2 regions of the Halomonas aestuarii genome follow, and region 1 is predicted to be linked to the other one. Evidence: predicted binding sites of a transcription regulator. Region 1 holds the regulator's gene; the other holds the start of a gene.
What was found. Region 1 encodes sigma-54, which starts transcription at its own class of promoters, with help from an activator protein. Its sites were predicted from a motif close to TGGCACNNNNNTTGCTNT; they were not measured.

Region 1 (7,664 bases):
CCACCCTGGCGGACCGTCGCGGCTCCATGACCGTCGACGACGAGGGCACGCCGGGACAGTGCACCCCCTTGATCGAGGACGGCATCCTGACCGGCTACATGCAGGACAAGCTGAACGCCCGGTTGATGGGCATGGCGCCCACCGGCAACGCCCGGCGAGAATCCTTCGCCCACCTGCCGATGCCCCGCATGACCAATACCTACATGCGCGCGGGGAACGACGACCCCGCCGAGATCATCCGGAGCGTCAAGCGGGGCCTCTACGCGGTGAGCTTCGGCGGCGGCCAGGTGGACATCACCTCGGGCAAGTTCGTCTTCTCGGCGAGCGAGGCCTACCTGATCGAGGACGGCAGGATCACCGCCCCGGTGAAGGGCGCGACCCTGATCGGCAACGGTCCCGAGGCCATGGGCCGCGTCTCGATGATCGGCCATGACATGGAACTGGACACCGGCATCGGCGTCTGCGGCAAGGAGGGGCAGGGCGTGCCGGTGGGCGTCGGCCAGCCGACGCTGAAGCTCGACGAGCTGACGGTGGGCGGCACCCAGTCCTGAGCCAGACAAGGGGGTTGCTGTTCTCAGGAGGCCCCGGACAGGCCCCGAGAAGTGAAAGGTTTACAACCCCGCGGTATCGCGGATCAGGCGGAACAGGCGCCGGGCGTTGGTCGGCGGCTTGCCCTGCTCGCGCTCGCGGCGGGCGTTCCGGATCAGCTGGCGCAGGGCCTGCCGCTCGACGTCCGGGAACTCGGCCACGAAGGCCTCCACGGCGTCGTCGCCTTCCGCGATGAGCCGGTCGCGCCACTGCTCGAGGCGGTGAAAGGCATGATCGCGGCGCAGCGTCTCGTTCTCGATCTCGTCGAACACCGCCTGGATGCCCTCGAGGTCCTCGCCGCGCATCAGCTTGCCGACGTACTGCATGTGGCGGCGGCGGGCCTCGCGGGCCTTGATACGCCCGGCCTCCTCGACGGCGGCCAGCAGGTCGTCGGAGAGCGGGAAGCGGGCGCGCTGGGCATCGCTCATGGCGATGATCTGTTCGCCGAGCTGCTTCAGGGCCTGCATCTCGCGCTTGATCTGGGACTTGCTGGGCCGCTCGTCGGCCGGGGAGAGGTCATCCTGGGTCATGCGGGTTCCACATCGTCGGGGTCGAATTGCGCGCCAGTATATCAGCCCGCGGCACGGGGCTGGACAATGCACCATCTTGAAGGCCGGCGCCATGGCCGGCCGACTGAGGAGAGACGTTCATGACACAGGCTTTCGATGCCGCCGCCCAGCAGGCCCTGCTGGAGAGTCGCGCCCGGATGGCCCTGGACTTGGCCCGCCAGCTCGGGGCCGACGCCTGCGAGGTGGGGGCCAGCGTCGATCAGGGCGTCGGCGTCAGCGTCCGCGAGGGCGAGGTGGAGACGGTCGAGCTGTCCCGGGACCAGGGGATCGCCATCACCGTCTACGTGGGGCAGCGCAAGGGCACGGCCTCCTCCAGCGATGCCGGCGAGGCCTCGGTGCGTGCCGTGGTCGAGAAGGCCCTGGCGATCGCCCGCCACACCGGCGAGGACCCGGCCTCGGGCCTGGCCGACGCGGCGCTGATGGCCACCGACCTGCCCGACCTCGATGTGCACCACCCCTGGCCGCTCTCCATCGACGAGGCCACCGAGCTCGCCCTGCGGTGCGAGTCGGCCGGGCGCGGCATGGCGGGCATCAAGAGCTCCGACGGGGCCAGCCTCTCCAGCGGCGAGGGGGTGCGCGTCTACGGCAACAGCCACGGTTTCCTGGGCAGCCAGCGCGGCAGCCGTCACTCGCTCTCCTGCATGTTGATCGCCGAGGACGAGAACGGCATGCAGCGCGACTATGACTACACCAGCGCCCGCGACCCCCGCGACCTGGTTGCCGCCGAGGCGGTAGGCGAGAGCGCCGCCCGGCGCACCCTGCGTCGCCTCGGCGCCCGCCGCCCGGCCACCGGGCGTATGCCCGTGCTCTTCGACCCGACCCTGGCCAGCGGCCTGGTCGGCCACCTGATGAGCGCCATCGCCGGCGGGGCGCTGTTCCGCGAGGCCTCCTTCCTCTGTGATCGCCTGGGCGATGCGCTCTTCCCCGAGTGGTTCAGCCTCGGCGAACGCCCCATGGAGGTCGGGGCCATGGCGAGTTCGCCCTTCGACAACGACGGCGTGCAGACCCGCGACAACGTCTTCATCCGGGACGGTCGCCTGGAGAGCTACATGCTCTCGGCCTACAGCGCTCGGCGCCTCGGCCTGACCACTACCGGCAATGCCGGCGGGGCCCGCAACCTGCGCATCACAGCGCCGCTTCAGAGCCGCGAGGACCTGCTGGCGCGCATGGAGCGCGGCGTGCTGGTCACCGAACTGATGGGGCAGGGCGTCAACGGTGTGACGGGAGACTACTCGCGCGGGGCGGCCGGCTTCTGGGTCGAGAACGGACGGATCCAGCATCCGGTGGAGGAGTTCACCATCGCCGGCAACCTCGAGACGATGTTCCAGGGGCTAGTGGGCGTGGGGGACGATACCGATACCCGCGGCAGCATCCATACCGGCAGCTGGCTGGTCGACGAGATGATGGTGGCCGGCGGCTGACCGGCCCCGGGCCCGCAGCGGGCCCGGGCTCAGGCATCCTCGTCGAAGCGGGCCTCGAAGAGCGCGGTGATGGCCTCGAGGGCCGCCTCGGCGTCCTCGCCCTCGGTGTAGACCTCGAGCTCGGTGCCGCAGGGCGCGGCGAGGATCAGCAGCGACATGATGTTGCCGGCATCGGCCTCCTGGCTCCCCCGGTGCACGGTGACCCGCGCATCGAAGGGCCGGCAGCACTGCACCAGCTTGGTGGCGGCCCGGGCGTGCAGGCCACGCCGGTTGGTCAGGGTCAGCTTGCGTTTCGGCACGCGTCAGGTTCCTTCCTGTAGCGGGTCGTTGCCGTCCGTCTCGTCCTCGGCGGGGAGGTTGACCTGCATCCCCAGCTCGCGGTGGCGCAGCCGGATGCCGGCATGCCGCTTCGCCAGGTGGTCGGCCAGTCGCTCGGCCAGGTAGACCGAGCGATGCTGTCCCCCGGTGCAGCCGATGGCCACGGTGAGGTAGCTGCGCTGGCTGGCCTGGTAGCGGGGCAGCCAGCGTTCCACCCAGGCGAGGATGTCGTCATGCATCTCGGTGACGACCGGGTAGCTGTCGAGGAAGGCGATGATGCTGGCATCCCGCCCCGTGGCGTCGCGCAGGGCCGGATCCCAGTAGGGGTTGGGCAGGCAGCGGGCGTCGAAGACGATGTCCGCGTCCAGGGGCACCCCGCGCTTGAAGCCGAAGGACTCCACGGTCAGGGTCATCTGCTCCGCCCGATGGCCCGCCACCTGGTCGGTGATGCGCCCCCGGAGCTCGTGCACCGAGAGCCGCGTGGTGTCGATGACCAGGTCGGCGAGATCGCGAATCTCCGAGAGCGCCTGCTCCTCGGAGTCGATGGCCTCGGCCAGGGTCATGTCGCTGCCGCGGGTGAGCGGGTGACGGCGGCGGGTGTGGGAGTAGCGCTCCAGCAGGATCCGGGCATCAGTGGTCAGGTAGACCACCTGGCAGTCCACGTTGCGTGCGCGCAGATCGTGCAGGAGTTGCGGAAAGCGTTTCAGGGCCTCCGGCAGGTTGCGGGCATCGATGCTGACGGCCATCGAGGAGCGCACCGTGCGGTCATCCTGTAGCTCGTCCACCAGCGAGCCCAGCAGCATCGCCGGCAGGTTGTCGATGGCGTAGTAGCCGAGGTCCTCCAGCGCCTGCAGCGCGATCGACTTGCCGGAACCCGACCGGCCACTGATGATCACGAGCTGCATGCGGGTCTCCTGGCTGGGGGACGGGCCGGGGGGCAGGGAGGGCTCAGCCTCCCTGGCTGCCGGTCGGGGCCTGTTGTCGGATCGCCTCCATGAGGTGCTCATGGAGCTCGCGCTGGCTTGAGCTGTGCCGCAGCCGGGCCCGGGTATCGGCGTCGTTCATCACGCCGGCGACCTGGCCGAGCAGGGCGAGGTGGGCCTCGTCGGCCTCCTCGGGGACCAGCAGCACGAAGACCAGGTCCACCGGTTCCCCGTCGATGGCATCGAAGTCCACCGGCTCAGCCAGCTTGAGGAAGCCAGCGATGGGGGCCTTGCAGTGCGGGTTCCGGGCATGGGGAATGGCGACCCCGTTGCCGATGCCGGTGCTGCCCAGCCGCTCCCGGCCGATCAGTCGGCTGAAGACCTCCTGGCTGTCGAGGCTGGGCGTGTTTTGGGCGATGAAGGTGCTGAAGAACTCCAGCACCCGCTTCTTGCTTCCCCCCGGCACATCGAAGAGGGTGCGCTCGGGGGGCAGGATGGCGTCCAGTGTCATGACGGGATCAGCGAGCGCCGGCGCCCTGGGCGCGGGCCTGTGCCTTTTCCTTGTGCTTCACCAGCTGACGGTCGAGCTTGTCGGCCAGGGCATCGATGGCGGCATACATGTCACTCTCCATGGCTTCGGCATGGAGGTCAGCACCGGCGGCATGCAGGGTGCAGGCGGCCTGCTGGCGTTCCTTCTCCACGGAGAGGGTGACCTGCACATTGGTGATGTTGTCGTAGTGACGCTCGACGCGGGTCAGTTTTTCCTGCACATAGTCACGCAGTGCGTCGGTCAGTTCCACATGATGGCCGGTGATGTTGACTTGCATGACACGCTCCTTGCTCTTGCGGGGTGTGGCTCGATTGTAACCCTTTTTGCCGTCCTGCATACCCCTTCGCCCCGGGGGATTGGAGCTCCCCGTGAACGGCGTCATTTCAATCGCTTGCGTTCGGGTCAATAGGCGGCAGGAGGGCGCTTGAGGGCGTCGCGGGGGATCGTTCAACGCAACCGCTTGCGCTCGCTGGAGGAGGGGATGCCCATCGCCTCGCGATATTTCGCCACCGTGCGGCGCGCGACGCTGATGCCGGCTTCCTCGAGCAGCGCGACCAGCCGGCTGTCGGAAAGCGGCTTGCGCGGGGGCTCGTCCTGGATCAGCTTGCGGATCCGGGCGCGGATGGCGGTGCTGGAGTGGGCGTCGCCCTCGCCGTTGCCGCCCCCCACCTGGCTGGAGAAGAAGTACTTGAGCTCGAACATGCCGCGCGGGGTATGGATGAACTTCTGGGTGGTGACCCGCGAGATCGTCGATTCATGCATCTCCACGACCTGGGCGATATCGGCCAGGATCAGCGGCTTCATGGCCTCCTCGCCATGCTCCAGGAAGTCGATCTGTCGCACCATGATCTCGCGGCCCACCCGCAGCAGCGTGTCGTTGCGGCTGGAGAGGCTCTTCATCAGCCAGCGCGCTTCCTGCAGGTGGTCCTTGAGGAACTGGTTGTCGTCGCTCTTGTCGGCGCGTCGGATCAGGGCGGCGTAGTCGGGCTGGATGCGCAGGCGCGGCATGGCCTCGGGATTGAGTTCCACCTGCCACCCCTCGCGGGTATGACGCGCGACGAGGTCGGGGATCACGTAGTCGCTGTCGCTCTCGGTGAAGGCGCTGCCGGGGCGAGGATCCAGCGAGCGCACCAGGTCGATCACCGTGTCGAGGGCCGCGTCGTCGAGGCCGAGCCGGCGCTTGAGCAGGCGGCGGTCGTCGCCCGCGAGCGCCTCGAGGAACTGGCGAACCAGGCGGCGGGCCTGGGGCAGCAGGGGCGTGTCATCGGGCAGGGTGGCCAGCTGCAGCAGCAGGCACTCGCGCAGGTCCCGGGCGAAGACGCCGGTGGGCTCGAACTGCTGGAGGCGCAGGAGCACCTGCTCGACTTCCCGGCTCCTCAGGCCCGCGAGGCCTTGGGTCCTCAAGCCGTCCCGGATCTCTTCCAGGGGCTGGGTGAGATAGCCGTCGCCGTTGATGCTGTCGATCAGGCTCTCGGCGATGCGCATCTGGCGCTCGTCGAGGTCGGTCATGGCCAGCTGCCAGGCCAGGTGGCCCTGCAGGCTCTGGCCCGACGCCTGGCGTTCGAAGTCGGGGCCCTCGCCGCTGCCGCCGGCGGGGGCGGTGCCGAGGTCCTGGTAGGTGTCGGACCAGTCGCTATCGGTGGTGAGTTCCTCGGGGATCTCGCTGGCCCAGTCGTCGTCGGGCGTCTCGCTCACCGCCTGTTCGCCGAACTCGTCCTCGACGTCCAGCAGGGGGTTGGACTCCAGCGCCTGCTGGATCTCCTGGCGAAGGTCCAGGGTCGAGAGCTGCAGCAGGGCGATGGCCTGCTGCAGCTGGGGCGTCATGGTCAGCTGGGTGCCGACGCGAAGCTGCAGGGAAGCCTTCATGGCCATGAGAGGAGTTCCCCCGGCGTGCCGAAAACCCCTACCCTAGCCCCTGCCCGAGGGGGTTGCAACCTGATAATTTGCAACAATCGTGCCATCCGCAATCTTCATGCCGTCGGGATATAACGACAGGTATATCAGGTGATTGCAATCAGAGGCGGAAGTCCTCGCCCAGGTAGACCTCCCGCACGCGCTGGTTGGACAGGATCGCCTCGGCATTGCCCTCGGCGATGATCCGGCCGTCGCCCACGATGTAGGCGGTATCGCAGATGTCCAGGGTGTCGCGGACATTGTGGTCGGTGATCAGCACGCCGATGTCGCGGGCCTTGAGCTGGCGGATGATGCCCTTGATCTCGCCCACCGAGATGGGGTCGACGCCGGCGAAGGGCTCGTCGAGGAGGATGAAGGCGGGCTCGGTCGCCAGCGCCCGGGCGATTTCCACGCGTCGCCGTTCGCCCCCGGAGAGGCTCATGCCAAGGTTGTCGCGGATATGCGTCACGTGGAAGTCCTCGAGGAGTTCCTCGAGCCGGGCCTGGCGGCCCTGGCGGTCGAGGTCGCGGCGTGTCTCGAGGATCGCCATGATGTTGTCGGCGACCGACAGCTTGCGGAAGATCGAGGCCTCTTGGGGCAGGTAGCCGATGCCGGCCCGGGCCCGTTCATGCATGGCGGCCGTCGAGAGGTCGAGGTCGTCGATGTGCACCTCGCCGGCATCGGCGCGAACCAGGCCGACGATCATGTAGAAGGAGGTGGTCTTGCCGGCCCCGTTGGGGCCGAGCAGGCCGACGATCCGGCCCTGCTCGATGGAGACGCTGATGTCCTGCACCACGCGACGACGCTTGTAGCTCTTGGCCAGGTGCCGGGCGCTCAGGGTCTTCATCACTGGCCGTCCTGCTGTTCGGGCTCGAGGGTCATCCGCACGCGCTGGCGCTCCTGGACGCCCTCGGCCTCGGAGCGGGCCTGGACGACGCGGCGGTCGAGGAAGTATTCGAGGTACCCCCCGTCGAAGGTGTCGCCGTCCTTGTGCAGCTCGGCGCGGTCGATCAGCTCGATGCGGCGATCGGCGACGTGGTAGACGACGGTGCGGCCCCAACCGCGGACCAGGGGCTCGTCCGGGGCGGGCTTCTGCTCGATGTAGGCACGTTCGCCGGTGGCGGTAGCGCGGCTGAGCTCGCCCTCGTCGTTGCGCACGATCTCCACCCGGTCGCCGGTCAGCTGCATGCTGCCCTGGCGGATCTCCACGTTGCCGGTGTAGACGGCGGTGCCGGCGCGGTCATCGAGGTCGAGCTGGTTGGCTTCCACCTCGATCGGGGCGCTGGCGTCACCCTCCAGGGCCAGGGCCGGGGCGCTGCCGAGCAGCACGCCGATGACGCCGAGGGTCAGCAGGGGGGCGAGGGAAGGTCGCGTCATGACTCGGGGTCCTCGTGGGTCGCGG
Region 2 (7,664 bases), 870 kb from region 1:
GCCTCTACGTGCTGGGCTTCGCGATGCTGGTCTTCGCCGGCCTGATGCTGGTGATGCGGCGCACCCGGCTGGGCCTGGAGGTGCGGGCGGTGACCCAGAACCGTGCCATGGCCCGCGCCATGGGCATCCGGGCGACCCGGGTGGACATCATGACCTTCGCCCTGGGGTCGGGGGTGGCGGGGCTCGCCGGCGTGGCGCTCTCCCAGTTGACCAACGTCGGGCCCAACCTCGGCCAGAACTACATCATCGACTCCTTCATGGTGGTGGTGTTCGGCGGGGTGGGGAACCTCTGGGGCACCCTGGTGGCCGGGCTGTCGCTGGGCGTGATCAACCAGGTCCTCGAGCCCTGGGCCGGTGCCGTGCTGGCCAAGATCCTGGTGCTCGTCTTCATCATCCTGTTCATCCAGAAGCGCCCCCGCGGACTCTTTCCGCAGAAGGGCCGGGCGGCGGAGGGCTGATTTGCCATGTGGCTCACAAGACCGTTCCGTGAACGTGCGACGCAGCTCTTCCTGGGCGTCCTGCTCGCCGCCCTGGCCGCGGTGACGCTGCTCAACCTGGCCCTGCCGGCGGAGCATCCTCTGCATGTCTCGACCTACACCGTGACGCTGCTCGGCAAGTACCTGAGCTATGCGCTGCTGGCCGTGGCCGTGGACCTGGTGTGGGGCTACCTGGGGATCCTGAGCCTGGGGCACGGGGCCTTTTTCGCCCTGGGTGGCTACGCCATGGGCATGTACCTGATGCGCCAGATCGGCGATCGCGGGGTCTATGGCGACCCGCTGCTGCCGGACTTCATGGTGTTCCTCGACTGGGACGCACTGCCCTGGTACTGGCTGGGCTTCGACATGCCCTGGTTCGCCTTCCTGATGGTGCTGCTGGCGCCGGGGCTGCTGGCCCTGGTGTTCGGCTTCCTGGCCTTCCGGTCGCGGGTCACCGGGGTCTACCTGTCGATCATCACCCAGGCCCTGACCTTCGCCCTGATGCTGGCCTTCTTCCGCAACGAGATGGGCTTCGGCGGCAACAACGGCCTGACGGACTTCAAGGAACTGCTGGGCTTCGACCTGCGCAGCGACGCCACCCGGCTGGGCCTGTTCCTGGCCACCGGGGTGGCCCTGGCCGTGGGCTACGTGCTGTGCCGGGCCATCGTCGTCAGCAAGCTCGGCCGGGTCTGCGTGGCCACCCGGGATGCCGAGGCGCGCACCCGCTTTCTCGGCTACCGGGTCGAGCGCTTCCAGCTGTTCGTCTTCGTGGTCTCGGCCATGCTGGCCGGCGTCGCCGGGGCGCTCTACGTGCCCCAGGTGGGCATCATCAACCCCAGCGAGTTCTCGCCGATCTTCTCCATCGAGATCGTGCTCTGGGTGGCGCTGGGCGGGCGAGCGACCCTCTACGGCGCGGTCATCGGCGCGATACTCGTCAACTATGCCAAGACGGTGTTCACCGGGGTGATGCCGGATGCCTGGCTGTTCGCCCTGGGCGGCATGTTCGTGCTGGTCACGGTGCTGCTGCCTCGAGGCATCGCCGGCCTGCTGGCCTACCGCCTGCGTCGCCGTGCCCCGTCATCCCCCGAATCCCCTGCGCCCAGGGAGGTGTCCGCATGAGTTTCCTGAATTCCCTGGCCGACCGTGACCGGGTCTTCGACTTCCTGGTGCCGGCGGCCTCGCCGGTGGACGTCCGCCACGGCCCGATCCTCTACCTGGAGGGCGTCAGCGTCAGCTTCGACGGCTTCAAGGCGATCAACGACCTCAACCTGACCATCGACGACGGCGAGCTGCGCTGCATCATCGGCCCCAACGGGGCCGGCAAGACCACCATGATGGACATCATCACCGGCAAGACCCGCCCCGATTGCGGCTCGGTCTGGTTCGGCAGCCGTCACAACCTGCTGGCCAAGAGCGAGCCGGAGATCGCCAGCCTCGGCATCGGGCGCAAGTTCCAGAAGCCCACGGTGTTCGAGGCCCTGACGGTGTTCGAGAACCTCGAGCTCGCCATGGCGGCCGACAAGCGTATCCTGCCCACGCTCACCGCGCGCCTGACCGGCGAGATCCGCGATCGCATCGAGGAGGTGCTCGCGACCATCGGGCTCACCGAGCTTCGCCATCGCCCGGCGGGCATCCTCTCCCACGGCCAGAAGCAGTGGCTGGAGATCGGCATGCTGCTGATGCAGCGTCCCCGCCTGCTGCTGGTCGACGAGCCGGTGGCCGGCATGACCGAGCAGGAGATGGAGCGCACCGCGGAGCTGCTCACGGGCCTCGCCGGCAAGGGCAAGCAGTCCGTGGTGGTGGTCGAGCACGACATGGGCTTCGTGCGCTCCATCGCCCGCACGGTGACGGTGCTGCACCAGGGCAGCGTGCTGGCCGAGGGCAGCATGGACCGGGTCTCCCGCGACCCGAAGGTCGTCGAGGTCTACCTCGGCGCCGACCCCGACGAGGAGGCCGCCTGATGCTGACCGTCGCGTCGCTCAACCAGTACTACGGCGAGAGCCACACCCTCTGGGACCTGGACCTCGAGGTGCCCACCGGCCAGTGCACCTGCGTGATGGGGCGCAACGGGGTGGGCAAGACCACCCTGATGAAGGCGATCATGGGCGAGGTGGCGGTGGCCTCCGGCAGCATCCTCTATGACGACGAGGTCGAGCTGACCCGCCGGCGCGTGGAGGAGCGCTCCCGGCTGGGCATCGGCTATGTGCCCCAGGGGCGCCAGATCTTCCCGCTGCTTACCGTGGAGGAGAACCTGCGTACCGGCCTGGCCGCCCGCCAGGACGGCCTGACCCGGATTCCCTCGCGGGTCTATGAGCTCTTCCCCGTGCTCGAGGAGATGAAGCATCGCCGCGGCGGCGACCTCTCGGGGGGACAGCAGCAGCAGTTGGCCATCGGGCGGGCCCTGGTGCTCGAGCCGAGGCTGCTGATCCTCGACGAGCCGGGGGAGGGCATCCAGCCCAACATCGTGGCCCAGATCGGCGAGGTGATTCGCCGGCTGATCCGCGAGGATGGCCTCAGCGTGCTGCTGGTGGAACAGAAGCTGCCCTTCGCCCGCAAGTATGCCGATCGCTTCGTGATCATGGATCGAGGCCGCCCCAGGGCCCGCGGCGAGATCGGCGAGCTCTCCGATGCCCTGATCCGCGAGCACCTGACGGTCTAGCTGGACCCTGCCGCCATGGCTGGGCCATGGCTCGGGCATGCACCAGAAGGGACCGCCTGCCCGCCGGGATTCCCTGTCACGGTGCGTTTATGCTCCTGTCCTGCACCTTCCCGGTGCTTCGGCGCGCCGGGCCTCTGCCGTCCAGAGTGATTCAACCTTCTGAAAATAATGAATTAAATCCGCAATTCACCGTTCTGGTACACCCCTTGCCACTGACAGGGCAGTGACCACTTTCCTGACAGGGCGGACTGCCATGACGGCCTTCCCGACACTCTCGCCAGCGCCGGCCTCGGGGCACCGCTTCGATGCCGACCGCCACTGGGCGGCCTCCCTGGACCTGGCCTTCGAGCGCCGCGACGGCGCGACTCGCATGACCCGCGCCCGCCACCACGGGCCACTGCGGGTACAGCGGCCGTTCCATCCCGAGGGCCGCGAGGGCGCCTGCCACGTCTACCTGCTGCATCCGCCCGGTGGCCTGGTCAGCGGGGACGCCCTGACCATCACCGCCCGGGTCGAGGCGGGCGCCCACGCCCTGCTGACGACCCCGGCCGCCAACAAGCTCTACCGGGCCGACAGCCATGGCGTCGCCTGGCAGCAGGCCACGCACCTCGAGGTCGCCGAGGAGGGCGTGCTCGAGTGGCTGCCCCAGGAGACCCTGGCCTTCGACGGCTCCCGGGGCGAGCAGCGCACCACCATCGCCCTGTCGGCGACGTCCCGCTGCCTGGGGTGGGAGGTGATGGCCCTGGGCCGACCGGCCAGTGCGCTGCCCTTTGTCAGCGGACGCATCGAGCAGCGTTTCCACCTGACCCGCGACGGCCGCCCCCTGTGGCTCGAGCGCCAACCCCTGGACCCCCGCCATCCGCGCTTTGCCGGCCGCTGGGGGCAGGGGGGGGCCACTGTGCAGGCCACGCTCTGGGCGGTGGGCCTCGAGGACGAGCCGGGCGCGGTGGAGGCGCTGCGCGAGGGCCTGCCCTCGAGCCCGTCATGGGCGGTGACGGTGCGCCACGGGGTACTGCTGCTGCGCTACCTGGGCGTGGAGCGCAACGAGGCCTGGCGGCTTTGTCACCGGGCCTGGGAGATCCTGCGGCCGCGACTGCTCGGCCAGCCCGCCCATGTCCCCCGCATCTGGTTGACCTGACCCCCTCTCTTGATGGAGATGCCCCATGGAACTGACCCCCAGAGACAAGGACAAGCTGCTGCTCTTCTCGGCCGCCCAGCTGGCCGAGCGGCGGCGCGATCGCGGCCTCAAGCTCAACTATCCCGAGGCCGTGGCGCTGATCAGCTTCGAGATCCTGGAGGGCGCCCGCGACGGGCGCAGCGTCGCGGACCTCATGAGCTACGGTCGCGAGATCCTGACCCGGGACGACGTGATGGAAGGGGTGGCCGAGATGGTCGACGAGGTCCAGGTCGAGGCCACCTTCCCGGACGGGACCAAGCTGGTCACCGTGCATACGCCCATCGTGTGAGGAGCACGCCATGATTCCAGGCCAGTACCAGCTGCAGGACGGCGAGATCGAGCTCTGTGTGGGGCGCGATCGGATCACCGTCGAGGTGGCCAACACCGGTGACCGGCCGATCCAGGTCGGTTCCCACTATCACTTCGCCGAGGCCAACCCGGCCCTGACCTTCGATCGCGACGCCGCGCGGGGCTACCGCCTGGACGTGGCCGCCGGCACGGCGATCCGCTTCGAACCCGGCCAGGTGCGCGAGGTGACGCTGATCCCCTTCGTCGGGGAGCGCCGCATCTTCGGCTTCCGTGGCGACGTCATGGGCAACCTCGATGCATCGGATCAGGGAGAATCGTCATGAAGATCAGCCGTCAGGCCTATGCCGACATGTACGGTCCCACGCTGGGGGACCGGGTGCGCCTCGGTGACACCGACCTGTGGATCGAGGTGGAACAGGATGCCGCCCACTACGGCGACGAGGTGAAGTTCGGCGGCGGCAAGGTGATCCGCGACGGCATGGGGCAGAGCCAGCGTCACGACGACACGGTCATGGACACCGTGATCACCAACGCGCTGATCCTCGACTGGTGGGGCATCGTCAAGGCCGACGTGGGCCTCAAGGCGGGTCGCATCGCCGCCATCGGCAAGGCCGGCAACCCGGATACCCAGCCGGACGTCACGATCGTCATCGGCCCCGGCACCGAGGTGATCGCGGGGGAGGGCAAGATCCTCACGGCCGGTGGCCTCGATGCCCACATCCACTTCATCTGCCCGCAGCTGGTGGAGGAGGCGCTGATGAGCGGCATCACCACCATGCTGGGCGGTGGCACGGGGCCTGCCACCGGCTCCAACGCCACCACCTGCACCCCCGGGGAGTGGCATATCGGCAAGATGCTCCAGGCGGTGGACGACCTGCCCATGAACATCGGCCTGCTCGGCAAGGGCAACGCCAGCCTGCCCGAGGCGCTGGAGGCCCAGCTCGAGGCCGGCGCCATGGGCCTCAAGCTCCACGAGGACTGGGGGACCACGCCGGCCGCCATCGACAACTGCCTGAGCGTCGCCGACCGCTACGACGTCCAGGTGGCGATCCACACCGACACCCTGAACGAGTCGGGCTTCGTCGAGGACACCCTGGCCGCCTTCAAGGAACGCGGCATCCACACCTACCATACCGAGGGGGCCGGGGGCGGCCATGCGCCGGACATCCTCACCGCCTGCTCGAAGCCTTACGTGCTGCCGTCCTCGACCAACCCGACGCGCCCTTATACCGTCAACACCATCGACGAGCACCTCGACATGCTGATGGTGTGCCACCACCTCGACCCCAACATCCCCGAGGACGTGGCCTTCGCCGATTCGCGCATCCGCCGCGAGACCATCGCCGCCGAGGACATCCTCCAGGACCTGGGGGTGATCTCGATGATCGCCTCGGACTCCCAGGCCATGGGGCGGGTCGGCGAGGTAGTCTGCCGGACCTGGCAGACCGCCCACAAGATGAAGCAGCAGCGCGGCCTGCTGCCGGAGGACGAGGCGCGCGGGGCCGACAACGTCCGCGCCCGACGCTACATCGCCAAGTACACTATCAATCCCGCCATCACCCACGGAATCGCGCATGAGGTGGGCTCTATCGAGGTGGGCAAGCTGGCCGACCTGGTGCTCTGGAAGCCGGCCTTCTTCGGCACCAAGCCGGCGCTGATCCTCAAGGGGGGCATGATCGCCGCGGCACCCATGGGCGATCCCAACGCCTCGATCCCCACGCCCCAGCCGGTCCACTACCGTCCCATGTTCGGTGCCTTCGGCCGGGCGGCGAGCCAGACCCGCCTGACCTTCGTCAGCCAGGCGGCCCTGGCGGCCGGGGTCGGCGAGCGGCTGGGCCTGCGCAGTCCGCTCAGCGCCTGCCGGGACGTGCGAGGCGTGCGCAAGTCCGACATGAAGCTCAACGACGCCTGCCCGGCGCTGTCGGTGGACCCGCAGACCTACGAGGTGCGCTGTGACGGCGAGCTGCTGACCTGCGAGCCTGCCACCGAACTGCCGCTCGCCCAGCGCTATCACCTGTTCTGAGCCACGGACAAGGACCAGAGACGATGCCAATGCTGAGATTGATCGAACGCCTGGGCCCCATCGAGGCGAGCCTGGCGAGTGACACCCTGACGCTGCCCTATGAGCAGCGCGTCCTCGGCCGGCTCAAGGCAGAGAGCGATGCCGGTCGCCCCCTTGGCCTGTTCCTCGACCGTGGCCCGGTGCTGCGCGACGGCGAGGGAGTGCGCGCCGAGGGGGGCGAGGTGGTCCGCATCCGGGCCGCGGTGGAGCCGGTGGTCACCGCCCGCACCGGGGCGGGCCTGCCCCTGGCGAGGCTCGCCTATCACCTGGGCAACCGTCACGTTCAGCTGGCGCTGGGGGAGGACGGGCAGGGCGGCTTCGTGCGCTTCCCGCCGGACCACGTCCTCGAGTCCCTGGCCGAGCGGCTGGGGGCGCGCCTCGAGCACCACCAGGCGCCCTTCGATCCCGAGCCGGGGGCCTATTCACACACTCAGTCCCATGACCACGCCCGCGCCGGGCATGATCATGAGCACCACCACCACGGTCACACCCATGATCATGCCCACTGAGGGGCCGGCGACGGCGGCCCGGGGCGATGACCTGGCGCTGCTGGGCCTGCTGCAGCTGGTCAGCCCGGCCCTGCCCATCGGCGCCTTCGCCTTCTCCCAGGGGCTCGAGAGCGCCTTCGAGTTGGGCTGGGTATCCGACGAGGCGAGCCTCGGCGAGTGGCTCGAGGGGGTGCTGGAGGACGGCCTGACCCGCTGCGAGCTGCCGGTGCTGGCGCGCCTGGCCCGGGCCTGGCAGGAGTCGGACGGCGAGGCCATCGCCCGCTGGGACGCCTGGCTCGCGGCCAGTCGCGAGACCGCAGAGCTCGCCGCCGAGGACCGCCGCCTGGGCGCGGCCCTGGTGCGCCTGCTGGGGAGTTTGTCGCTGCTGCCCGGCGGCTCCACCAGTACCACCGGCGAGGCCCCGGCGCTGCCTGCCGACGCCGGCTATGTGACGGTCTTCGCCTGGACGGCCCATGCCCGCGGCGTGTCGACG

Region 2: the regulator sigma-54 is predicted to act here: its motif matches at 3,331-3,348, upstream of BOX17_RS14430 (urease accessory protein UreD).

Annotation. Positions count from the first base shown of each region.
Region 1 covers NZ_CP018139.1:425,974-433,637, reverse strand. The annotation lists gene tldD (metalloprotease TldD) at 1-551, shown strand, start outside; gene yjgA (ribosome biogenesis factor YjgA) at 612-1,118, opposite strand; gene pmbA (metalloprotease PmbA) at 1,238-2,578, shown strand; gene BOX17_RS01970 (HPr family phosphocarrier protein) at 2,608-2,877, opposite strand; gene rapZ (RNase adapter RapZ) at 2,881-3,801, opposite strand; gene ptsN (PTS IIA-like nitrogen regulatory protein PtsN) at 3,845-4,330, opposite strand; gene hpf (ribosome hibernation-promoting factor, HPF/YfiA family) at 4,338-4,646, opposite strand; gene BOX17_RS01950 (RNA polymerase factor sigma-54) at 4,817-6,241, opposite strand; gene lptB (LPS export ABC transporter ATP-binding protein) at 6,384-7,109, opposite strand; gene lptA (lipopolysaccharide transport periplasmic protein LptA) at 7,109-7,639, opposite strand; gene lptC (LPS export ABC transporter periplasmic protein LptC) at 7,636-7,664, opposite strand, start outside.
Region 2 covers NZ_CP018139.1:3,100,462-3,108,125, forward strand. The annotation lists gene urtB (urea ABC transporter permease subunit UrtB) at 1-458, shown strand, start outside; gene urtC (urea ABC transporter permease subunit UrtC) at 465-1,595, shown strand; gene urtD (urea ABC transporter ATP-binding protein UrtD) at 1,592-2,437, shown strand; gene urtE (urea ABC transporter ATP-binding subunit UrtE) at 2,437-3,135, shown strand; gene BOX17_RS14430 (urease accessory protein UreD) at 3,389-4,273, shown strand; gene BOX17_RS14435 (urease subunit gamma) at 4,299-4,601, shown strand; gene BOX17_RS14440 (urease subunit beta) at 4,612-4,944, shown strand; gene ureC (urease subunit alpha) at 4,941-6,644, shown strand; gene ureE (urease accessory protein UreE) at 6,674-7,192, shown strand; gene BOX17_RS14455 (urease accessory protein UreF) at 7,182-7,664, shown strand, end outside.